2 regions of the Alkaliphilus metalliredigens QYMF genome follow, and region 2 is predicted to be linked to the other one. Evidence: a T-box and tRNA genes for the amino acid it is inferred to sense, from the RefSeq annotation. Region 2 holds a T-box; the other holds one or more tRNA genes.
What was found. The T-box of region 2 lies ahead of serS (serine--tRNA ligase). A T-box ahead of a tRNA ligase gene usually reads a tRNA of that ligase, here a tRNA-Ser.

Region 1 (11,999 bases), 520 kb from region 2:
TCTAACCAACTGAACTACCAGGCCGCGTTTTGTAAATGGTAGCGGCAACAGGAGTCGAACCTGTGACCTTTCGGGTATGAACCGAACGCTCTAGCCAGCTGAGCTATGCCGCCAGATATTTGAGCACTTGAAATTTTAAGTAGTGCTTAAAATTAAGTGCAACATGAAGTGTTGCGATAGCAACAACGTAATTTTTTGGTTGCGGAGGCAGGATTTGAACCTACAACCTTCGGGTTATGAGCCCGACGAGCTACCAGTTGCTCCACCCCGCGTTTTGCTATATTTTTCCAAATCTTTAGTTTGATGTGGTACTCAGCTTCGCTGAATTTCATTAAACCTAAAGACTTGATGGTGCCCAGAGGCGGAATCGAACCACCGACACGGGGATTTTCAGTCCCCTGCTCTACCGACTGAGCTATCTGGGCTTATTTAATTGGTGGGCTCAAGTGGACTCGAACCACCGACCTCACGCTTATCAGGCGTGCGCTCTAACCAGCTGAGCTATGAGCCCTCTTGTGGTCCGGGTGAAGAGATTCGAACTCCCGACCCCATGGTCCCAAACCATGTGCGCTACCAAACTGCGCTACACCCGGTTGAATTGGCAGGGGTGACAGGATTTGAACCCACGACACGTGGTTTTGGAGACCACTGTTCTACCAACTGAACTACACCCCTGTACTTCTATTTATTATATATATGGTGGGCCTTCAGGGATTCGAACCCCGGACCTGCCGGTTATGAGCCGGACGCTCTAACCAACTGAGCTAAAGGCCCCAATTTTTTTCATTTGGTCCGGGTGAAGAGATTCGAACTCCCGACCCCATGGTCCCAAACCATGTGCGCTACCAAACTGCGCTACACCCGGTTAAAAAAATGGCGGAGAAGGCGGGATTCGAACCCGCGCGCCGCATACACGACCTAACGGTTTAGCAAACCGTCCTCTTGAGCCTACTTGAGTACTTCTCCATATTTTGTTTTAATGGCGGAGAGGGTGGGATTCGAACCCACGGTCCCTTTCAGAATCACTAGTTTTCAAGACTAGCTCCTTAAACCGCTCGGACACCTCTCCTTAATTGATGGTGACCCATCCGCGACTCGAACGCGGGACACCCTGATTAAAAGTCAGGTGCTCTACCGACTGAGCTAATGGGTCAAAATGGCTGGGATAGCAGGACTCGAACCTGCGGATGACGGAGTCAAAGTCCGTTGCCTTACCGACTTGGCTATATCCCAAGAAAGTGGCGTGCCCACAGGGATTCGAACCCCGGACCTACGGCTTAGAAGGCCGTTGCTCTATCCAGCTGAGCTATGAGCACATTTTATTTGGAGCGGGTAGAGGGAATCGAACCCTCGCGATCAGCTTGGAAGGCTGAAGTTCTACCACTAAACTACACCCGCATATACTATGGAGCTGGTGATGGGATTCGAACCCGCGACCTGCTGATTACAAATCAGCTGCTCTGCCAATTGAGCTACACCAGCTTATTATTTTAAATGGCGACCTGGAAGGGACTCGAACCCTCGACCTCCAGCGTGACAGGCTGGCATTCTAACCAACTGAACTACCAGGCCGCGTTATTTTCGCAGTCTCGCATCACAAATTTGTTCACTCCCTTTTGGTCGTGCAAATTTGGTGCGAATGTTGCGTTTAACCTACTACCGATTTACTACAAACGTAAATCGAGTCAGGTTATAAATGGTGGGCGCAACAGGGCTCGAACCTGTGACCCCCTGCTTGTAAGGCAGGTGCTCTCCCAGCTGAGCTATGCGCCCTGGGAATTAAAATGGTGACCCCTAGGGGAATCGAACCCCTGTTACCGCCGTGAAAGGGCGGTGTCTTGACCGCTTGACCAAGGGGCCATGTAATGGTTGCGGGGGCAGGATTCGAACCTACGACCTTCGGGTTATGAGCCCGACGAGCTACCAGTTGCTCCACCCCGCGTTAGTCTACAATTTTACCCAATTTAAAATTAGGTAAAATTGTAGTTCTCAACTTTGTTGATTTTTTTCATATCGCGACGACCTACTCTCCCAGGCAGCTGCCCGCCAAGTACCATCAGCGCTGAAGGGCTTAACTTCTGTGTTCGGGATGGGAACAGGTGTGACCCCTTCGCTATAGTCACGAAATTACGCTACTGCTATCGCAGCGCTTCATATCGCACTCAATTTTAAAGTATCACTTTAAAATTTCAAGTGCTCAAATTAAATGAGAGATATGCACTCTCAAAACTACACAATGTTATGGATATTTCTTTTGGTCAAGTCCTCGACCTATTAGTATTGGTCAGCTGAGTACATTACTGCACTTACACCTCCAACCTATCAACCAGGTAGTCTTCCTGGGGTCTTACTCTCTTTCGAGATGGGAAATCTTATCTTGAGGGGGGCTTCGTGCTTAGATGCCTTCAGCACTTATCCCTTCCATACGTAGCTACCCAGCGATGCTCTTGGCAGAACAACTGGTACACCAGAGGTATGTCCATCCCGGTCCTCTCGTACTAAGGACAGCTCCTCTCAAATTTCCTGCGCCCGCGACGGATAGGGACCGAACTGTCTCACGACGTTCTGAACCCAGCTCGCGTACCACTTTAATGGGCGAACAGCCCAACCCTTGGGACCTACTACAGCCCCAGGATGTGATGAGCCGACATCGAGGTGCCAAACCTCCCCGTCGATGTGGACTCTTGGGGGAGATAAGCCTGTTATCCCCGGGGTAGCTTTTATCCGTTGAGCGATGGCCCTTCCACTCGGAACCACCGGATCACTAAGCCCGACTTTCGTCCTTGCTCGACCTGTATGTCTCGCAATCAAGCTCCCTTTTGCCTTTGCACTCTACGCACGATTTCCGACCGTGCTGAGGGAACCTTTGGGCGCCTCCGTTACTTTTTGGGAGGCGACCGCCCCAGTCAAACTGCCCACCTGACAGTGTCCCAAGACCGGTTTCACGGTCTATGGTTAGAATTTCAGTACTACAAGAGTGGTATCCCAAGGTCGACTCCACCAAGACTGGCGTCCTAGTTTCAAAGTCTCCCACCTATCCTGTACATATAGTACCAAAATCCAATGTCAGGCTACAGTAAAGCTCCACGGGGTCTTTCCGTCCTGTCGCGGGTAACCAGCATCTTCACTGGTATTACAATTTCACCGGGTCTATTGTTGAGACAGTGCCCAAATCGTTACGCCTTTCGTGCGGGTCGGAACTTACCCGACAAGGAATTTCGCTACCTTAGGACCGTTATAGTTACGGCCGCCGTTTACTGGGGCTTAAGTTCAGTGCTTCGCTTGCGCTAACACGTCCCCTTAACCTTCCAGCACCGGGCAGGCGTCAGCCCCTATACTTCGTCTTTCGACTTAGCAGAGACCTATGTTTTTGGTAAACAGTCGCTTGGGCCTATTCTCTGCGGCCGGATAAGGCTTATGGAGTAAATCCTTCACCAAATCCGGCACCCCTTCTCCCGAAGTTACGGGGTCATTTTGCCGAGTTCCTTAACAATAGTTCTCCCGATCGTCTTAGGATTCTCTCCTCACCCACCTGTGTCGGTTTGCGGTACGGGCACTTTATAGTCTCGATAGAGGCTTTTCTCGACAGTGTGGAATCAACCAGTTCGCTACTTATATTTCGCTCCCCATCACATCTCAGAATATGTTAGAACGGATTTGCCTATCCTAACTCCCTACTTGCTTAGACGCACACAACCAACGGTGCGCATGGTTTATCCTACTGTGTCCCCCCATTTCTCAAACGACTAAAAGTGGTACAGGAATCTCAACCTGTTGTCCATCGCCTACGCCTTTCGGCCTCGGCTTAGGTCCCGACTAACCCTGAGCGGACGAACCTTCCTCAGGAAACCTTGGGTTTTCGACGGGCAAGATTCTCACTTGCCTCTCGTTACTCATGCCAACATTCTCTCTTCTGTAAAGTCCACTGCTCCTTACGGTACAGCTTCTACCCTTACAGAACGCTCGCCTACCATCCTTTCGGATCCATAGCTTCGGTGATACGTTTGAGCCCCGGACATTTTCGGCGCAGAATCACTCGACCAGTGAGCTATTACGCACTCTTTAAATGAGTGGCTGCTTCTAAGCCAACATCCTGGTTGTCTGTGCAACTCCACATCCTTTTCCACTTAACGTATACTTTGGGACCTTAGCTGATGGTCTGGGCTCTTTCCCTCTTGACTACGGATCTTATCACTCGCAGTCTGACTCCCAAGTATAAGACGACGGCATTCGGAGTTTGATAGGTTTCGGTAACCGGTGAAGGCCCCTTGACCATTCAGTGCTCTACCTCCGTGTCTCTAATCTTGAGGCTAGCCCTAAAGCTATTTCGGCGAGAACCAGCTATCTCCGAGCTCGATTGGAATTTCACCGCTACCCACAGATCATCCGGTGACTTTTCAACGTCAATCGGTTCGGACCTCCACGAAATTTTACTTCCGCTTCATCCTGTCCATGGGTAGGTCGCTCGGTTTCGGGTCTATGGCATGAAACTAAGTCGCCCGATTAAGACTCGGTTTCCCTACGGCTTCGCACCTTAAGTGCTTAACCTTGCTCCATACCATAACTCGTTGGCCCGTTCTACAAAAAGTACGCGGTCACACATATAAAGTGCTCCCACAGCTTGTAAGCAAAGGGTTTCAGGTTCTATTTCACTCCCCTTCCGGGGTTCTTTTCACCTTTCCCTCACGGTACTATGCGCTATCGGTCACTAGGTAGTATTTAGCCTTGGGGGGTGGTCCCCCCTGCTTCCCACAGGGTTTCACGTGTCCCGTGGTACTCTGGATCACAGTCAAAGATCTTCTTGTTTGATATACAGGACTATTACCTTCTCCGGTGGGGCTTTCCAACCCTCTTCTACTACAATACCTTCTTCTTAACGACCGTGTCCACAACCCCGATGAAGTAAACCCCATCGGTTTGGGCTCTTCCCCTTTCGCTCGCCGCTACTGAGGGAATCGAATTTTCTTTCTCTTCCTCGGGGTACTTAGATGTTTCAGTTCCCCCGGTCTGTCTTCTATTACCTATGAATTGAGTAATAGATACTTGGATATGAACCCAAGTGGGTTTCCCCATTCGGAAATCCCCGGATCAATGCCTGCTTGCGGCTTCCCGAGGCTTATCGCAGCTTACCACGTCCTTCATCGACTCCTAGTGCCAAGGCATCCGCCCTTTGCTCTTAATAACTTGACCTTTACGCTCATGACCCAAATCATAGATTTAGAGTCAATCGCTCAGCTAACAATCGCACCTTATATTTCCTTGAACAAATCAAAGAAAAGGTTTAATTGATAGTTTATTGATTTCGCATTTATTGCTTCATCATAACATTGTGTAGTTTTCAAAGAACATAAGCAGACAACCGAAATGTTGATTTCGTTTGTCTAACTTTATTAGAGAGATTAGGTCTCTCAAAACCAAACAGTATAGATGCGCCTTTGCTCCTTAGAAAGGAGGTGATCCAGCCGCACCTTCCGATACGGCTACCTTGTTACGACTTCACCCCAGTCATCGACTTCACCTTCGGCAGCTTCCTCCTTACGGTTAGATAGCTGACTTCGGGTGCTTCCGACTCCCGTGGTGTGACGGGCGGTGTGTACAAGACCCGGGAACGCATTCACCGCGACATTCTGATTCGCGATTACTAGCAACTCCAGCTTCATGTGGGCGAGTTTCAGCCCACAATCCGAACTGGGACCGACTTTATAGGATTTGCTCCGGATTACTCCTTCGCTGCCCGTTGTATCGGCCATTGTAGCACGTGTGTAGCCCTGAACATAAGGGGCATGATGATTTGACGTCATCCCCACCTTCCTCCGAGTTATCCCCGGCAGTCTCTCTAGAGTGCCCAGCCGAACTGCTGGCAACTAAAGACAAGGGTTGCGCTCGTTGCGGGACTTAACCCAACATCTCACGACACGAGCTGACGACAACCATGCACCACCTGTCACCTCAGTCCCCGAAGGGAAGACTCCGGTTAAGGAGTGGTCCGAGGGATGTCAAGTCCAGGTAAGGTTCTTCGCGTTGCTTCGAATTAAACCACATGCTCCGCTGCTTGTGCGGGTCCCCGTCAATTCCTTTGAGTTTCACTCTTGCGAGCGTACTCCCCAGGCGGAGTGCTTAATGCGTTAGCTGCGGCACTGAGGTTCGACCCCCAACACCTAGCACTCATCGTTTACGGCGTGGACTACCAGGGTATCTAATCCTGTTTGCTCCCCACGCTTTCGTGCCTCAGCGTCAGTAATGGTCCAGAAAGTCGCCTTCGCCACTGGTGTTCCTCCTAATATCTACGCATTTCACCGCTACACTAGGAATTCCACTTTCCTCTCCCATACTCAAGTCTTGCAGTTTCAAAGGCTTACTACGGTTGAGCCGTAGCCTTTCACCTCTGACTTGCAAGACCGCCTACGCACCCTTTACGCCCAGTGATTCCGGATAACGCTTGCCCCCTACGTATTACCGCGGCTGCTGGCACGTAGTTAGCCGGGGCTTCCTCCTAGGGTACCGTCAATATTCTTCCCCTAGGACAGAGCTTTACGACCCGAAGGCCTTCATCGCTCACGCGGCGTTGCTGCATCAGGCTTTCGCCCATTGTGCAATATTCCCCACTGCTGCCTCCCGTAGGAGTCTGGACCGTGTCTCAGTTCCAGTGTGGCCGATCACCCTCTCAGGTCGGCTACTGATCGTCGCCTTGGTGAGCCATTACCTCACCAACTAGCTAATCAGACGCGGGCCCATCTTGTACCGAAATTCTTTGACCCTTAAGGGATGCCCCTCTAGGGTTTTATGGGGTATTAGCAACGGTTTCCCGTTGTTGTCCCCCTGTACAAGGTAGGTTGCCCACGCGTTACTCACCCGTCCGCCGCTAGTTTCACTTTCTTCCACCCGAAGGCTTCCGTCAGATTAACCCGCTCGACTTGCATGTGTTAGGCACGCCGCCAGCGTTCATCCTGAGCCAGGATCAAACTCTTATATATAAATTTCTGGGTATTTCTTGTTCCATTCTAGTTAACTAAAATGGTATCTCGGCTTACGCCGAGTAAGTGACTTACACAAAATCTTAGATTTTGGTAATCTACTTATATGCTGGCTTACATCTATACTGTTTAGTTTTCAAAGACCTGATTTCTAACTTGCTTGGTATAACCCGTCGCGTTTTGGCGACTTAATCAATATATCATTTTTGATGACATATGTCAATAGGTTTTTATTTTTTTATTTGATACTCATGTAAAACTTGTACTGTCATTGACAGCTTAATCAATATACCATATATATGTTTATCCGTCAACTACCTATCATGTGGTAATATTTAACTAAACTTCTCAATTATTATAAACTAAAATCTCAAGTATACAATCAAGCTCTCTCCTCATGATATAATTGTTCTCTTTCACAAAACATGTATTCCTAATTTTTTTCTTATATTAGATTCTGTCAACCCTATAAAAATTCACCTTATGTGTCAATACTAATAAATACAATTAACCTATTTCATTTATAGACCAGGAAAAGTACATGCTGTATTTCATTAATAAGTAAATTATAATACACAGAGAGGAAGAGTTGATGAGTAAGCCTAAAAGAATACTTACTTTATTAGTTATTTATATAGTTACAGTAAGTATCAACATAATTTCTTTTGCCTATTTGTATAATCTGTATGATTCCATAATTGATTCAAGTTTAGCAAATCAAGAAAGGGCGGTTAATCATGAGGTTCTATTCTCAGACATTCTATATTTTAGTGGAATTACATATTTAACAATAGGCTATGGAGATTTTATTCCTATCGACGGTCAGGGCAAATTTTTAACTGTACTCCAAGGATTTTCTGGTGTAATCATAAATTCCACTTTCACTGGTATATTTCTATATTATTTAGTGAAAAGACGCAAAGATGTTCTAATATCAAATAAAATTCATATACGATATAAAGGAAATCGATTTTATCTATCTGTAAGAGTCGGTAATACTGGGAGGGCTCTTGTTAATATTAATAGAGTGTTAGAGATTTTTGCCTATGAAGATAATATCAGAAAGAAGAAGTTTCAATTATCTGAAGAATACCATTTTTTCGAAAAGCTTTTATACTGGGATATTGATTTATTGGATAAAAATAATCACAAACTATTAGGCTATCTTAAATCCGCAGTTTTCAATAAAGAAAGTATTTTATTAAGAGTTTCCATTATAGCTACTGATGTTGATTCAGATGAATCAATCTTTACATCTCAGTATTATAACCAAAATGATATTGTGTTTATTGATGATTATGTACATCTATATCAATGGAATAATCATGAGCCAACAAAAATTAACTGGAAGTACTTTAACCAGACTTACGATGCTGATAGTAGTTTAATTGAATATTTTAAAAATTTATAGTTTATTCCTTAACAATTTTTTTGTGGTAAGTAGTTTAAAACTAGATATTAGTATTACCATTTCCATATAAAAAAGCTCTGTATTATAAAAATACAGAGCTTTTTTATATCGTTAGATTCAACATGTAATAAATAATGGAGCGGGTAGAGGGAATCGAACCCTCGCGATCAGCTTGGAAGGCTGAAGTTCTACCACTAAACTACACCCGCTTATTTTTATATAATCCATATTGTTCATTGTTTAGATGGTAGCGGCAACAGGAGTCGAACCTGTGACCTTTCGGGTATGAACCGAACGCTCTAGCCATCTGAGCTATGCCGCCAGATATTTGAGCACTTATCATTTTAAATAGTGCTTAAAATTGAGTACGACATGAAGTGATCCGATAGCAACAACGTAATTTTTTGGTTGCGGAGGCAGGATTCGAACCTACGACCTTCGGGTTATGAGCCCGACGAGCTACCAGTTGCTCCACCCCGCGTTATGCTATATTTTTCCAAATCTTTAGTTTGATGTGGTACTCAGCTTCGCTGAATTTCATTAAACCTAAAGACTTGATGGTGCCCAGAGGCGGAATCGAACCACCGACACGGGGATTTTCAGTCCCCTGCTCTACCGACTGAGCTATCTGGGCTTATTTAATTGGTGGGCTCAAGTGGACTCGAACCACCGACCTCACGCTTATCAGGCGTGCGCTCTAACCAGCTGAGCTATGAGCCCTCTTGTGGTCCGGGTGAAGAGATTCGAACTCCCGACCCCATGGTCCCAAACCATGTGCGCTACCAAACTGCGCTACACCCGGTTGAATTGGCAGGGGTGACAGGATTTGAACCCACGACACGTGGTTTTGGAGACCACTGTTCTACCAACTGAACTACACCCCTGTACTTCTATTTATTATATATATGGTGGGCCTTCAGGGATTCGAACCCCGGACCTGCCGGTTATGAGCCGGACGCTCTAACCAACTGAGCTAAAGGCCCCAATTTTTTTCATTTGGTCCGGGTGAAGAGATTCGAACTCCCGACCCCATGGTCCCAAACCATGTGCGCTACCAAACTGCGCTACACCCGGTTAAAAAAATGGCGGAGAAGGCGGGATTCGAACCCGCGCGCCGCATACACGACCTAACGGTTTAGCAAACCGTCCTCTTGAGCCTACTTGAGTACTTCTCCATATTTTGTTTTAATGGCGGAGAGGGTGGGATTCGAACCCACGGTCCCTTTCAGAATCACTAGTTTTCAAGACTAGCTCCTTAAACCGCTCGGACACCTCTCCTTAATTGATGGTGACCCATCCGCGACTCGAACGCGGGACACCCTGATTAAAAGTCAGGTGCTCTACCGACTGAGCTAATGGGTCAAAATGGAGCGGAAGACGAGATTTGAACTCGCGACCCTCGCCTTGGCAAGGCGATGCTCTACCACTGAGCCACTTCCGCATATCTGTTATTCATTTAGTTTTAAAATGGTGCGGGTGGAGGGACTTGAACCCCCACGGTCGCCCGCTAGATCCTAAGTCTAGTGCGTCTGCCAATTCCGCCACACCCGCATTTGTAATGGATGTTAGCTACTGTACAGCTAACTAAGTGACTAACGCCCAATTATAGATTTGGGTTATCTACTTATATTTAAATGGTGGAGGGAGAAGGATTCGAACCTTCGAAGTCGCTGACAACAGATTTACAGTCTGCCCCCTTTGGCCGCTCGGGAACCCCTCCTGATTATGAAAATGGAGCTGGTGATGGGATTCGAACCCGCGACCTGCTGATTACAAATCAGCTGCTCTACCAATTGAGCTACACCAGCTTATTATTTTAAATGGCGACCTGGAAGGGACTCGAACCCTCGACCTCCAGCGTGACAGGCTGGCATTCTAACCAACTGAACTACCAGGCCGCGTTATTTTCGCAGTCTCGCATCACAAATTTGTTCACTCCCTTTTGGTCGTGCAAATTTGGTGCGAATGTTGCGTTTAACCTACTACCGATTTACTACAAACGTAAATCGAGTTAGGTTATAAATGGTGGGCGCAACAGGGCTCGAACCTGTGACCCCCTGCTTGTAAGGCAGGTGCTCTCCCAGCTGAGCTATGCGCCCTGGGAATAAAAATGGTGACCCCTAGGGGAATCGAACCCCTGTTACCGCCGTGAAAGGGCGGTGTCTTGACCGCTTGACCAAGGGGCCTTGTAATGGTTGCGGGGGCAGGATTCGAACCTACGACCTTCGGGTTATGAGCCCGACGAGCTACCAGTTGCTCCACCCCGCGTTGTAAATAAAAAGTGGTGCCGAAGACCGGAATCGAACCGGTACGATCTTGAAGGACCGCAGGATTTTAAGTCCTGTGCGTCTGCCAGTTCCGCCACTTCGGCATATATGGCTCCTGGGAGAGGACTCGAACCTCCAACCTGTCGGTTAACAGCCGAATGCTCCACCATTGAGCTACCCAGGAACAATAAAATATCGCGACGACCTACTCTCCCAGGCAGCTGCCCGCCAAGTACCATCAGCGCTGAAGGGCTTAACTTCTGTGTTCGGGATGGGAACAGGTGTGACCCCTTCGCTATAGTCACGATATTAACTTACCTTCAGTAAGTATTTTTAGAGGAAGTTATAAACTTTCGACTTTCTTTTACTTTGAAGTTAATTCAAGGTTAGAAAATCGTAAGTTTCTAACTAAGCGACTGCCATGAAATCATAGATTTCAGGCAGCTGCTTAAGTTCTCTCAAAACTACACAATGTTATGGATATTTCTTTTGGTCAAGTCCTCGACCTATTAGTATTGGTCAGCTGAGTACATTACTGCACTTACACCTCCAACCTATCAACCAGGTAGTCTTCCTGGGGTCTTACTCTCTTTCGAGATGGGAAATCTTATCTTGAGGGGGGCTTCGTGCTTAGATGCCTTCAGCACTTATCCCTTCCATACGTAGCTACCCAGCGATGCTCTTGGCAGAACAACTGGTACACCAGAGGTATGTCCATCCCGGTCCTCTCGTACTAAGGACAGCTCCTCTCAAATTTCCTGCGCCCGCGACGGATAGGGACCGAACTGTCTCACGACGTTCTGAACCCAGCTCGCGTACCACTTTAATGGGCGAACAGCCCAACCCTTGGGACCTACTACAGCCCCAGGATGTGATGAGCCGACATCGAGGTGCCAAACCTCCCCGTCGATGTGGACTCTTGGGGGAGATAAGCCTGTTATCCCCGGGGTAGCTTTTATCCGTTGAGCGATGGCCCTTCCACTCGGAACCACCGGATCACTAAGCCCGACTTTCGTCCTTGCTCGACCTGTATGTCTCGCAATCAAGCTCCCTTTTGCCTTTGCACTCTACGCACGATTTCCGACCGTGCTGAGGGAACCTTTGGGCGCCTCCGTTACTTTTTGGGAGGCGACCGCCCCAGTCAAACTGCCCACCTGACAGTGTCCCAAGACCGGTTTCACGGTCTATGGTTAGAATTTCAGTACTACAAGAGTGGTATCCCAAGGTCGACTCCACCAAGACTGGCGTCCTAGTTTCAAAGTCTCCCACCTATCCTGTACATATAGTACCAAAATCCAATGTCAGGCTACAGTAAAGCTCCACGGGGTCTTTCCGTCCTGTCGCGGG
Region 2 (11,999 bases):
TTTAAAAAAATCCTTCATAATCTGGGAACACTCATCTTCTAATACACCTGTTACAATCTCTGTTTGGTGATTGAACTGGTTATTATTCAAAAGATTGATTATGGAACCGCAAGCCCCTGCCTTTGGATCCATTGCACCAATGACTACTCTATCAATTCGACTTTGTAGAATGGCTCCAGCGCACATTGGACAGGGTTCTATTGTAACAAATAGCGTGCTGTTTGTCAACCGCCATCCCCCTAGCCTTCGGCAAGCAGCTTGGATGGCTATGATTTCTGCATGGGCTGTGGCATCGTGGTGGCTCTCCCTTAAATTATGTGCTGCAGCAATCACCTTGTTTTCTCGTAGGATAATTGCTCCAATGGGAACTTCTCCTAGCTCATAGGCTTTTTTAGCCTCTTCCAGCGCTAAGGACATATAATATGCTTCCACTATGACAGCCTCCAATGATTTGGTGCACCTAGGAGGATTCGAACCTCCGGCACACGGTTTAGGAAACCGTTGCTCTATCCTACTGAGCTATAGGTGCAGTGTTCTTCTATTTAAGGTACAAAAGTTAGTTTAGCATATATTGAGTAAAAAATCAATTAGTAAATAAAGTATACAGTTCCTTGATTTACTACTTAAGTTAGAAAGTATAAATCCTTTCGTCACAAACCATGTGCTTAATTTTCTGGCCCTCCAAATAAAAGAGTATCGTCATCCCTCTTTTAGCATTGATTTGCATAGGCAATTCTAACTGATGGATATCATTTCCTACCATAAGCTTTAATTTTGTGTTATGTATATGATTTCTTCCTCCAAAGTCAGATAAGTTTGCACCTAATAAAAGACCTTCCCCTAACCCCATGACCCCCATTGATATCACAGGATAATCCACCACTTTAGTATAAAGAGGTTTCTTCCCTAATATTTCTTTTTCAGGCTGGATAAAATCTAACTCATTCTTAATTATAATCGTCTCTTTATTGTGGAAAATTACATTTTCTCTATTTAATAAAATATAACCTTGAACAGATTGTTCTTCTATTTCAATTAGATGACTAATTTCCCCTTGATGATTTGAAAGATGTATTTTTAATAAAAACACTTCATCATAAGCACCATATTCACTGTAATATTCTCTCCATTCTTCCTCTAATTTTTCTTGGAGCTTTTCTTCTTTGATTTTTCCAAATACAGTCTTAAGGTCATATCGCCTGGCTAGATAATCCTTAATTCCATGAAAATTAATATTAATTTTTTCAGTAGTTAGCTCAGTTAAGCAAACCAAAGAGAACTTTCTTCCTAATGAATACTCTGGGCATCTCTCATATAAAATACCGATATGTTTTCCATTTTGATCACAAACATTAAATGGCATATGCATGCTCCTTTTTTTAGCTTTCTTTTTACTTATACCATCATTTTATTTTTCTAACATCCTTTTGTCAATTAAGTATATTGAATATATTGGGAAAAAAAGAGAAGCTATTTTATGATCAGCTTCTCTTTCTTTAAATCTATTTCTTTTTATTTTACATTTATTCCTTACATACCTCTACATTAAGTCTCCTTTAACCTCTAACCCCATTTACTTAGCTGTAATTTTTTCAAAACCCTTCATATAAGACCTTATGGCTTCTGGGATCACAACACTGCCATCCTCTTGTTGGAAGTTTTCTAATATGGCTGCTACTGTTCTTCCTACTGCCAATCCACTTCCGTTTAATGTATGAACGAACTCCACCTTAGATTTTGTATCTGGTCGATAACGGATATTGGCTCTTCTTGCCTGAAAGTCTTCAAAGTTACTACAAGAAGAGATCTCTACATATCTGTTATAGCTTGGCATCCAAACTTCTATATCATATTTAAAGGCTGCTGTGAACCCTAGGTCTCCAGTACAAATCCTAACGATTCGATAGGGAAGTCCTAGAAGCTGTAGTACCTTTTCGGCATTATTTGTTAATTTCTCTAGTTCTTCATAAGAATCCTCTGGTCTCACAAATTTAACCAACTCAACCTTATTAAATTGATGCTGCCTAATCAGTCCTCTGGTATCTCTACCGGCTGAGCCGGCTTCTGATCTAAAGCAAGGTGTATAGGCTACATATTTTATGGGCAATTGATCTCCCTCTATAATATCATCTCGATAAATATTGGTTACTGGTACTTCCGCTGTTGGGACTAAGAAGTAGTCTTTTTGAGGAATTTTAAAGGCGTCCTCTTCAAATTTAGGCAGTTGCCCTGTTCCAATCATACTGGCTCGATTCACCATAAAGGGTGGTAATAACTCTGTATAGCCATGCTCATCTGTATGGAGGTCCAACATAAAGCTGATCAATGCTCTTTCTAACCGAGCTGCCATTCCTCTATAAAGTGTAAATCGAGACCCGGTTACCTTTGAAGCCGCTTCAAAATCTAGTATTCCTAAATTCACACCAACCTCCCAGTGGGGTTTTGGTTCAAAAGAAAACTGTGTTGGTTCTCCCCAGGTTCTCACTTCGATATTATCATCATCTGTGTCTCCTTGAGGTACGTCTGGATGGGGCACATTTGGAATTCTTAAGAGTATTTCTTCCATTTTTTCCTCAATTTCTTTTACCTTCACATCTAAATTCTTTATTTCTGCCGAGAGGGTTTTCATTTTTTCCATTACTTCAGAGACATCTTTGCCTTCTTTCTTTAATTTAGGTACTTCCTTTGAAACTGTTTTTTGTTCATTTTTCATTTGCTCTACTTCTTGTAAAATTGTTCTTCTGTCTTCATCTAATGCAACAACAGCATCTAAATCAAATCCTTTTTCCCCTCTTCTAGCCATGGCTGCCTTAATTTCATCTAGATTCATCCGAATTCTTTTAATATCTAACATTTTATTCCCTCCTTCAAATTATTTGAATTTCTATAAATACTTTTTTATACACAAAAAAAACCCTCATCCCATATAAGGGACGAAAGCTATCCTTCCGCGTTGCCACCCTAGTTATTAGCTAGCTAATTACTAATCATCTCCATACATGATAACGGATGCCTCCGAATTGACCTACTTTCATTCAGCCAATGGCTCTGAGATGGATTCAACTGGTCACTTCATCGGTTCACACCACCCACCGACTCTCTTAAGAAGTTCCTCAATTTACTATTTCTCTTCCTCGCCTTTAAATATCTTTAGTTGAAATGTATTGTACCATAATTTTCATTACATTACAATATTATTATTGCTTATTATAATTCATTTACTAAAAAATATGTATGTTGTTTTGATTGGTTTTGTGGATAAGTTTTTTCATTTCTATTTTTTATCCACAATTAGGCTTTCTTTATGCACTTTCTGTATATATCTCCACAAAAAGGCAATGATTTAATTAAGTGAGGAAATTGCTTATTTAAAGTTTGAGTTGTGTTGATGTAATTATTTATATATGAGGGGGAATCAATTATGAAACAGATAGACATTGTTAATCAGTTGAGTAATCTCAAAGAAGTAGATTATCGTAATACATTGGCCATTGCCACACTTATTGAGCTTCTCATTGAAAATGATATTATCACACGCAAAGCATTTGCAGAAAAATCTTATGAACTAGATAAAATGTCCTTGGATGAACTCAAGGAATTTAGAAATAGAAAAAAGACAACTTCTTAGGAAAACATCTTAAGAAGTTGTCTTTTTAGTATATGAAATCATCGTTCTTTATGGATTAAGCCTTTAGTTCTCCAAAACCTGTGTTGTTTCCTGAAGCTGTCTTAGCACCTGTTCTAACTCTTCTAATGCATCTCCATAGGCTGACCAGTTTCCTTGTCTTGAGGCTTCCTGTGCCCTATCAAAGACTTCTGAAGCCCTTCTAATAAGTTGACTGGCCTCACCAAGTCCTTCTGTTATTTCTTCTGTTATGGTTTCTCCATCAGTGTCCCCTTCAACTTCCTCTTGGATCTCTTCTCTTATTTCTTCTACTCTAGCTCCAAAGATTCGATTCAAGGCTTCCTCTAACGTTGGCTCCATCACTATTTGATCACCAAATGAGACAATGACCATTTTCACTTCTGGAAGACTGGTCCCACTTGTTGCCCGAATATAGAGGGGTTCTACATATAATAGTGAATTTTCAATGGGAACCACAAGTAGATTTCCTCTAATTACCGAGGATCCGCCCTCGCCCCATAGACTTAGGTTTTGGGAAATTGTTGTGTTTTGGTCAATTCGATCTTCAATTTGCTTAGGTCCATATACATTTTGATCCTTCGGCATACGATAGGCGATTAGCTCTCCGTATTGTTCCCCATCATTTCTTGCTACCAAAAGTGCCCGCATATTGTCTAAGCGTATTGGTGTGTACGGAACCGATATCACAAACTCTTCACTTTCCTCACCAGGAAGCTTCATCATCATATATTGTGACTCAATTGTTTGCTCGTTTTGATCATATTTTTCTCTTGCAATTCGCCATAGATCTTCCTTATTATAGAATACCCGAGGATTATTCATATGATAAGTAGCATAGACCTCTGACTGAATGTCAAATAACACTTGTGGATAACGTATATGTGCTTTTAATCCTTCTGGCATGTCATCTAAAGGTTTAAATAAATCTGGAAAAATGGCTTGATATGTTAATATAATTGGATCCTCTTCATCGGAGATATAATAATCCACTGTTCCATTATAGGCATCTATCACAACCTTAACAGAATTACGGATATAATTATTGTTTCCTGCCATATAGGGTTCTGCATAGGGAAAATTTCCTGAGATGGTATAGCCATCGATCATCCAATACAATTTCCCTTCATTAATAACTATGTATGGATCTTCATCGTAGGTAATGAATGGTGCAATTTTATTCATTCTGGTTACGATATTTCGATCAAATACAATACGACTTTCACTTGTAATGTTACCAGATAGAAGCATTTTCAGTGTCCCTTGCCTCCATGAATATAGCAGTCGATTGACTCCCTTCAATGGCACTCCTGCTGTTCCCTCATATAAGGTTTCTGCATTGTCATTGTCAAGGGGATAGTCAAACTCCTTCTCCTTTGTATTCACAATTATATATTGATCTGTTAGCTCTCCAAAGTAAATTTCAGGTCTTGTCACTTCAATGTCAACTGAACTTACTAGTGGAAAGTTTCGCATCCAAAGAACAGGCTGCCCACCACTGGTTACTTCATTAACAGGAGACAGGGCCACGCCATACCCGTGGGTATACTTTAATGTTTGATTGATCCACGTCTGTGCGTTGTCACTAAGCTCCCTCTGGTCTAATTCTCGAGGGGCTATAAATACCTGTCTATATTCTCCATTGACCCAATAGCGATCAATGTCTACATCTACAAACCGATAATAGGGTCGAAAGGCCTGTATCTGATTGTATACTTCTAGAGCGGGTCTATAGTCATTAATACGAATATTATCAATGATTTCTTGATTGTTTTCAATATCCTCCCGGGTTAATTCAGTATCATAGGGAAAGTCTGTTTCCTGGATTTCTCCGATCCCATAGGCCCTTCGGGTATAGCTCAGATTATGTTCAATATAAGGAAGTTCTCTGGCAATTTCATTGGGAGAAACAATAAAGTTTTGTACTCCTAAAGAAATCACATTTCCTAGGATTCCTACGGCGATAATACTGATTGGTGCGATTAATAAAAGCTTAGGGTTTCTTTTAACGTATGCATACACGACTCCTGTAGCTGATAAGAGGCTTGCTAAAATTTGAGCTCGATAAACCCATAAAGTGACATGGGTATCTGTATAGCTGGCTCCATAAACAACACCTCTAGTTGAATAGAGAAGGTCATATACCCCAAGGTAGTACCTGGCTGCTAATACTAAGAAAAAGATAACCCCTAAGGCTGCAAATTGTTTTAGTGCAATTTGTAATAAGCTTACAAAAAAATTACTGTTCCATTGCAGGTCTGCTTTGACCTCATATAGAGTAGGTCTTCTTATCAAGAACATGATAACATAAAAAATAACAGTAATGATCACCATTAGAAATAAAATGCTAGTCACTGTATTGAGTAATTGTTTTAAAAATGGAAGCTCTAGCAAATAGTACGTGATGTCATTATTAAAGAGTGGATCTGTAAGGTTAAAAGGCTTTGCATTAGCATAAAGTAGTATATCAAACCACAAGCTTCCCGCCACCGATGTACTGGTCATTAAACCAAAAACAAACGCTGGAAGAATTAAAATTTGATTAACTCTTTTTTCACTAATATCCATATGATAGGATTTGATTTGTTTATAATATTCCTTCTTTAGTCCTATTAAATATAAATAGTATAGGATTGTTCCAACGATAAACAATGGAATACCTATTTGTAACTGAGTCTTTAGTTTAGTCAAAAAGACACTTTCATATCCTAACTCTTGAAACCACTGATAATCAGTAATAAAACTTAGGATCTCTGAAAGAAATCCAAATAGAAATATAAATATAAATATTCCCAGTCCAATGATCACTTTTTTTCGGTTTTTCAATTCTTTTTCCTCCTCTGACATTGGACTTAAACATCTTCAATAAAATAACTGACCAGTATGATGCCTAAAAAATCCAGTAATGTGTTCGTTACTATTATACTACTGGATCACATTTTTTACAATTTATTGATTTAATTTCATATCCCCTGGTTTAATCCAACCTTTTTGTCTCATATATTTTGCAATTACCAAGGTTATAATAGCTGGTAAAATGAAATGTAATATGCCCATTTTTATTAAAACAGTGGAAGCAGGGTTCCCATTTTCCGTTACCATTTTAGCAAATGTTCCAAATTGTCCTACAAGCCCACTGGTTCCCATGCCAGCTCCAATACTATTGTTTTCCATCTGAAATAGCGTTGTTGCCAATGGACCTAATATCCCACTTGCAATTATTGGTGGAATCCAAATCAAGGGGTTTCTAATAATATTGGGTACTTGTAGCATACTGGTTCCTAGTCCTTGGGCAATTAAGCCTCCGAATCCATTTTCCTTATAGCTTGAGACTGCAAAACCAACCATTTGCGTAGCACATCCAACAACTGCAGCCCCTGCAGCCAAACCACTTAACCCTAATGAGATGGCTAGTGCGGCACTACTGATAGGCAAGGTTAAAATCATCCCCATTAAAATAGCCACGAAAATCCCCATTGGAATTGGATGTAGTTCTGTTGTATTGTTTATCAACTGCCCTAGCCCACTCATCATGGCAGAAACCCAGGGTCCAATAAAGTTTCCCGCAAGTCCTCCAACTATAATTGTGACTGCTGGTACCAGCACAATATCAACCTTTGTTTTTCCAGCAATTAGTTTTGCTATCTCAGCACCTATTAAGGCAGCCACAAAGGCTCCTACAGGTTCTCCTACTTTAATACCGTAGGCTCCTACTTCTGTTAAAAAGATGGTATTCGCTCCAATTGCCCCTGTAATTAGGGAAGCAAAAATACCAAGTGAGGGCGCTCCAATGGCGTAAGCCACCCCAGCTCCAATTGCTGGTCCCATTAGAAACTGGGCGATTTGCCCAAATTCCATTAACACAGTGATATTTAATATTTCTCCAATCTGCTTTAAAATAAGTCCGATAATTAAAGAAGAAAACAATCCTAAGGCCATGCCATTTAGTGCTTGGGTCAGATATTCTCTTAATGAAACACTCTTTTCTCTGATTTTCATCCTTTTTCCCCTTTTCTATTCATTAATTAAGTATCCTTTTTCCATTAGTGCTTGATTCATTTTGTTAAAACTTTCTTCACTGGGCACCTCTAGGGTATGAATGTGTATACCATAGGTTAGTGAGGATAAAGGCTCCGCTTTTTCTGTGCGAATTTTTTTCATGAACATTTTTAATTCTTGCCCATAACTGATGTCTAACATACCTCTAATCTCACCATATAAAGGGTGTTCTACGATGACATCCACAACTCTAGCCCCATGATCGATCATAATTTGTAATTCTTCTTCCATCTCCTCATAGTTTTCATGCTTTGAAACCACTGTTTTAGTTAATCCTTTTTTATCACTTTTAAGAATCACATATCCCTGGGGAGTGGCTATCACCGCAGTCCCTTCCGCTCTTAACAAAGCAATATCCTGTACGATGACTTGTCTAGAGACCTGTAGCCATTTAGCTAGCTCTGTTCCTTTGATGGGCCCTTTGCGTTCTTCCAGTCTTTTAGCAATTACTGCTCTTCTCTCCTGTGTATTCATTTAATCACCTCTATTTCATTTGAATGTTTAAGCTAATATCCATAGCCTTAACAGAGTGTGTTAAGAGTCCTACTGAAATGAAGTCAACACCTGTAGCTGCAACCTCTTTTATTTTTTCTTTTGTCATATTCCCCGAAGCTTCTAATAGTGCTCTTCCCTTAGTCCTTTGTACAGCTTCTTTCATCATTTCAACAGTCATATTATCTAACATAATAATGTCCGCTTTAACTTCAATGGCTTCTTCTAGTTGTTCTAAACTTTCAACTTCAACTTCAATCTTTGCAGTATGAGGGATTTGTACTCTACATCTTTTGACTGCCTCTGTAATACCTCCCACCGCCTTAATGTGATTATCTTTAATCAAAACAGCATCAGATAAATTGAAACGATGATTATAACAGCCTCCTACCTTCACAGCATACTTTTCTAAACTTCTTAACCCTGGGGTCGTTTTTCGTGTATCTACTATTTTCGTATTAAATCCCTCTACTCTATCTGCAAATTCCCTAGCAGTTGTTGCTATTCCTGACATTCTTTGCATAAAATTCAAAGCTATACGCTCTCCTTTTAAAATGCTCTTTATATTCCCATCAACTTCTATCATATTATCACCTGTATTTACCTTTTCTCCGTCTTGCTTTAAGTTGGTAACATATAACGTTTGATCAACTAACTTAAACACCATTTCCACTATTGAGGTTCCTGCAATCACACCTTCTTCTTTAGCTGTAATGATAGCTATCCCAGTTTTATCTCCATCTACTAACGCATCTGTCGTTATATCTCCATAGTTCATATCTTCAATAAGGGCATTTTTGATAATATCTTCTATTAATAAGTGATTATACATTGCACACTCTCCCTCCTATAAATCATGATTGATTATTTATCTCATTATCTAAACGATAATGTGCTCCAAGACTTTTTTTTCTTCTAAATGCACTTTCAATAATCAATTCACTTACAGTTAACTGATTGATTAATTCATAGTATTTAATATTATTATTACTTTCTTGCTGTAATTTTTCCTTAAGCTTATCGATGACATATCTTGCCTTTATTAATCCTTTTCCATCCCTTGAAATTGATACATACTGATTCATTGTTTGTTTAAGTCGTCCTTCTATTCTAGTTAACGCTCCTAATTCTAAATGCTGCTTATGATCATCACTCAAATTCGTGTGCTTTTTAATTAAAGGCCACTCATTATCTACTAACTCCTCATTAAAGATCAATTGTTTGAGTGCTTGATTAATATCATCAGCCACTTGTTTTCCAAATACAACTCCCTCTAATAACGAGTTACTTGCTAATCGATTTGCCCCATGAGCTCCCGTTCGCGCGCATTCACCACAGGCATATAAGTTTTTTACTGTTGTTCTTCCCTGAGAATCTGTTTCTATTCCCCCCATAATATAATGCGCTGCCGGTGCTACAGAAATCCAGTTCTTTGTTATATCAATTTGTTCTGATAGACACATTCTATAAATCATAGGAAATCGATTTTGAATGAATTCTTTAGACAAATGTGTTATGTCTAAATAAACAAAGGAGGTTTTTGTTCTCTGCATTTCATAAAAAATAGATCGGGCTACAATGTCCCTAGGGGCTAGGTCTTTCATTTTATGATATTTTCCCATAAAAGCTTCCCCATATTTATTCTTCAGCACTCCACCTTCTCCTCTAACTGCTTCTGATATCAGTAGCTTTTTACCTTTGGATTGATGATACAATGCTGTCGGATGAAATTGAATGAATTCCATATCTTTTATATTAGCTCCAGCCCTATAAGCTATTGCTATGCCGTCTCCCGTACTAGCCCTTTCATTAGTTGTACTCTCATATAAATCTCCAATTCCCCCTGTAGCTAAGACAGTTATTTTACTTTCATATACTTCCCTCTTACCAGATACAAGCACATCTACGCCATGAACAATTCCATCTTTTACAATTGTGTCCAAAGCAAAAACCTTTTCTCTTACTTTAATATTATTTTTTTTACTTACTGTATCAGATAAAGCCCTCATAATTTCTTTTCCAGTTTCATCTTTACAATGGGCCACTTGAAATTGTGTATGTCCACCTTCCCGAGTCATTTTTAGTCCACCACTGTTATTCCGATCAAACATCACTCCATATTCAATTAATTGTTGAATCATTTGGTATCCTTTACGTCCAAGTAAATTTACTGCTTCTTTATTGTTATAGTAGCATCCAGCCTTCATCGTATCTTCGTAATGTATTTTAGAATCAACACAAGAGACAATGCCGCCTTGTGCTAAAGTGCTATTGCTTTTACTTAATTGATTTTTTGTTATGACATGTACAGTATATGACGGGTCGATATTTAAAGCAGTGAACAAGCCTGCTACACCTGAACCAATAACGAGTACATCACACTTGTTTTTCATAATTGTATTGTTTATGACTTTCACATTAACGCCTTCCTTTATTTAATTTCAAGCATTTGATTTAATGTTTTTAAAGCTTTTTCCCTTACATACTCATCTACTATAATTTCATGCTGTTCATCTCTCAGTGCTTCATATACATTGACTAGTGTTGTTTTTTTCATATTAAAGCAAATGAGACCTGGAGATAGTAAATAAAACTTCTTAGTAGGGTTTTCTTTTTTTAGCTTGTGAAGTACCCCCATTTCTGTTCCAATGACAAACTTTTCTGCATTTGATTCCTTTGCATATTGAATAATTTGTGAAGTACTTCCTACAAAATCTGCCTTTTTTACTACATCTGGTGTACATTCTGGATGTACTAGAAATACAGCTTCAGGCATCTGTTTTCTGATTTTATCTACCTCTAGATCTTTTACACGATGATGTGTAATACAGAATCCCTGCCAAGGTATAATTTCTTTCTCAGGCACTTGTTCGGCAATATAGGCTGCTAAATTTTGATCTGGAACAAAAATAACTTTATCCGATTGTAAACTTCTCACTACTTTTATAGCATTAGAAGAAGTACAACAAATATCACTTTCTGCTTTAACCTCTGCTGAAGAATTGACATAGCATACAACTGGAACATTTGGATACTCTGCTTTAAATTCTTTTAGTTGATCTACATCAATCATATCTGCCATAGGACATCCTGCATCATGGGCTGGCAATAACACCTTTTTATTAGGTGAAAGTATTTTTACACTTTCTGCCATAAATTTCACTCCACTAAGCACAACAATATCTGCATCAGTTTTTGTTGCCTCTTGACTGAGTTTCAGTGAATCTCCTACAATATCTGCTATTTCTTGTATCTCTGGTATTTGATAGTTATGAGCTAGTATAACAGCATTTTTCTCTTTTTTTAACCGTTTGATTTCATCGATCATATTAGTTTCGTTCATGATGATAACACTTCCTTTGTTGTGTTTTTACAGGTGTCTTGTCACCTATTTGTAATGCAAATATATCATATCATTATCAAATAATCAAGTTTCGAATTGTATTTACCATTTTTTAATCTAATCACGTTTCACATGAAACGATCATTTCATTGTTTCACATCAAAAAAAGACCATCTTTATGATGATCTTTAAGTCCTTTTAAATTATATTTTTAAGTAGTGTTCAAAAAACTAAAAAAACTTCTACTATTAAAGTAGAAGTTTTCTGTATCGCGACGACCTACTCTCCCAGGCAGCTGCCCGCCAAGTACCATCAGCGCTGAAGGGCTTAACTTCTGTGTTCGGGATGGGAACAGGTGTGACCCCTTCGCTATAGTCACGATATTTCGCTACTGCTATCGCAGCGCTTCATGTCGCACTCAATTTTAAAGTATTCACTTTAAAATTTCAAGTGCTCAAATTT

Region 1: it has a tRNA-Ser gene. The T-box ahead of serS (serine--tRNA ligase) is inferred to sense a tRNA for this amino acid. The anticodon was not compared.

What each region holds. Positions count from the first base shown of each region.
Region 1 is NC_009633.1:4,436,240-4,448,238, forward strand. It holds tRNA gene AMET_RS21290 (tRNA-Asp) at 1-24, opposite strand, end outside; tRNA gene AMET_RS21295 (tRNA-Met) at 37-113, opposite strand; tRNA gene AMET_RS21300 (tRNA-Met) at 197-272, opposite strand; tRNA gene AMET_RS21305 (tRNA-Phe) at 350-425, opposite strand; tRNA gene AMET_RS21310 (tRNA-Ile) at 435-511, opposite strand; tRNA gene AMET_RS21315 (tRNA-Pro) at 517-593, opposite strand; tRNA gene AMET_RS21320 (tRNA-Trp) at 600-675, opposite strand; tRNA gene AMET_RS21325 (tRNA-Ile) at 698-774, opposite strand; tRNA gene AMET_RS21330 (tRNA-Pro) at 789-865, opposite strand; tRNA gene AMET_RS21335 (tRNA-Ser) at 875-966, opposite strand; tRNA gene AMET_RS21340 (tRNA-Ser) at 981-1,069, opposite strand; tRNA gene AMET_RS21345 (tRNA-Lys) at 1,078-1,153, opposite strand; tRNA gene AMET_RS21350 (tRNA-Gln) at 1,158-1,233, opposite strand; tRNA gene AMET_RS21355 (tRNA-Arg) at 1,240-1,316, opposite strand; tRNA gene AMET_RS21360 (tRNA-Gly) at 1,325-1,398, opposite strand; tRNA gene AMET_RS21365 (tRNA-Thr) at 1,407-1,482, opposite strand; tRNA gene AMET_RS21370 (tRNA-Asp) at 1,496-1,572, opposite strand; tRNA gene AMET_RS21375 (tRNA-Val) at 1,698-1,773, opposite strand; tRNA gene AMET_RS21380 (tRNA-Glu) at 1,786-1,860, opposite strand; tRNA gene AMET_RS21385 (tRNA-Met) at 1,867-1,942, opposite strand; rRNA gene rrf (5S ribosomal RNA) at 2,011-2,127, opposite strand; rRNA gene AMET_RS21395 (23S ribosomal RNA) at 2,255-5,190, opposite strand; rRNA gene AMET_RS21400 (16S ribosomal RNA) at 5,447-6,974, opposite strand; gene AMET_RS21405 (potassium channel family protein) at 7,567-8,385, shown strand; tRNA gene AMET_RS21410 (tRNA-Gly) at 8,521-8,594, opposite strand; tRNA gene AMET_RS21415 (tRNA-Met) at 8,631-8,707, opposite strand; tRNA gene AMET_RS21420 (tRNA-Met) at 8,791-8,866, opposite strand; tRNA gene AMET_RS21425 (tRNA-Phe) at 8,944-9,019, opposite strand; tRNA gene AMET_RS21430 (tRNA-Ile) at 9,029-9,105, opposite strand; tRNA gene AMET_RS21435 (tRNA-Pro) at 9,111-9,187, opposite strand; tRNA gene AMET_RS21440 (tRNA-Trp) at 9,194-9,269, opposite strand; tRNA gene AMET_RS21445 (tRNA-Ile) at 9,292-9,368, opposite strand; tRNA gene AMET_RS21450 (tRNA-Pro) at 9,383-9,459, opposite strand; tRNA gene AMET_RS21455 (tRNA-Ser) at 9,469-9,560, opposite strand; tRNA gene AMET_RS21460 (tRNA-Ser) at 9,575-9,663, opposite strand; tRNA gene AMET_RS21465 (tRNA-Lys) at 9,672-9,747, opposite strand; tRNA gene AMET_RS21470 (tRNA-Gly) at 9,752-9,826, opposite strand; tRNA gene AMET_RS21475 (tRNA-Leu) at 9,854-9,936, opposite strand; tRNA gene AMET_RS21480 (tRNA-Tyr) at 10,021-10,105, opposite strand; tRNA gene AMET_RS21485 (tRNA-Thr) at 10,118-10,193, opposite strand; tRNA gene AMET_RS21490 (tRNA-Asp) at 10,207-10,283, opposite strand; tRNA gene AMET_RS21495 (tRNA-Val) at 10,409-10,484, opposite strand; tRNA gene AMET_RS21500 (tRNA-Glu) at 10,497-10,571, opposite strand; tRNA gene AMET_RS21505 (tRNA-Met) at 10,578-10,653, opposite strand; tRNA gene AMET_RS21510 (tRNA-Leu) at 10,668-10,756, opposite strand; tRNA gene AMET_RS21515 (tRNA-Asn) at 10,762-10,836, opposite strand; rRNA gene rrf (5S ribosomal RNA) at 10,845-10,961, opposite strand; rRNA gene AMET_RS21525 (23S ribosomal RNA) at 11,142-11,999, opposite strand, start outside.
Region 2 is NC_009633.1:27,382-39,380, reverse strand. It holds gene tadA (tRNA adenosine(34) deaminase TadA) at 1-432, opposite strand, end outside; tRNA gene AMET_RS00155 (tRNA-Arg) at 453-529, opposite strand; gene AMET_RS00150 (hypothetical protein) at 629-1,363, opposite strand; gene serS (serine--tRNA ligase) at 1,574-2,854, opposite strand; T-box leader at 2,927-3,144, opposite strand; gene AMET_RS00140 (hypothetical protein) at 3,422-3,628, shown strand; gene AMET_RS00135 (UPF0182 family membrane protein) at 3,692-6,469, opposite strand; gene AMET_RS00130 (PTS transporter subunit IIC) at 6,593-7,642, opposite strand; gene AMET_RS00125 (transcription repressor NadR) at 7,658-8,176, opposite strand; gene nadC (carboxylating nicotinate-nucleotide diphosphorylase) at 8,187-9,026, opposite strand; gene nadB (L-aspartate oxidase) at 9,049-10,611, opposite strand; gene nadA (quinolinate synthase NadA) at 10,626-11,537, opposite strand; rRNA gene rrf (5S ribosomal RNA) at 11,804-11,920, opposite strand.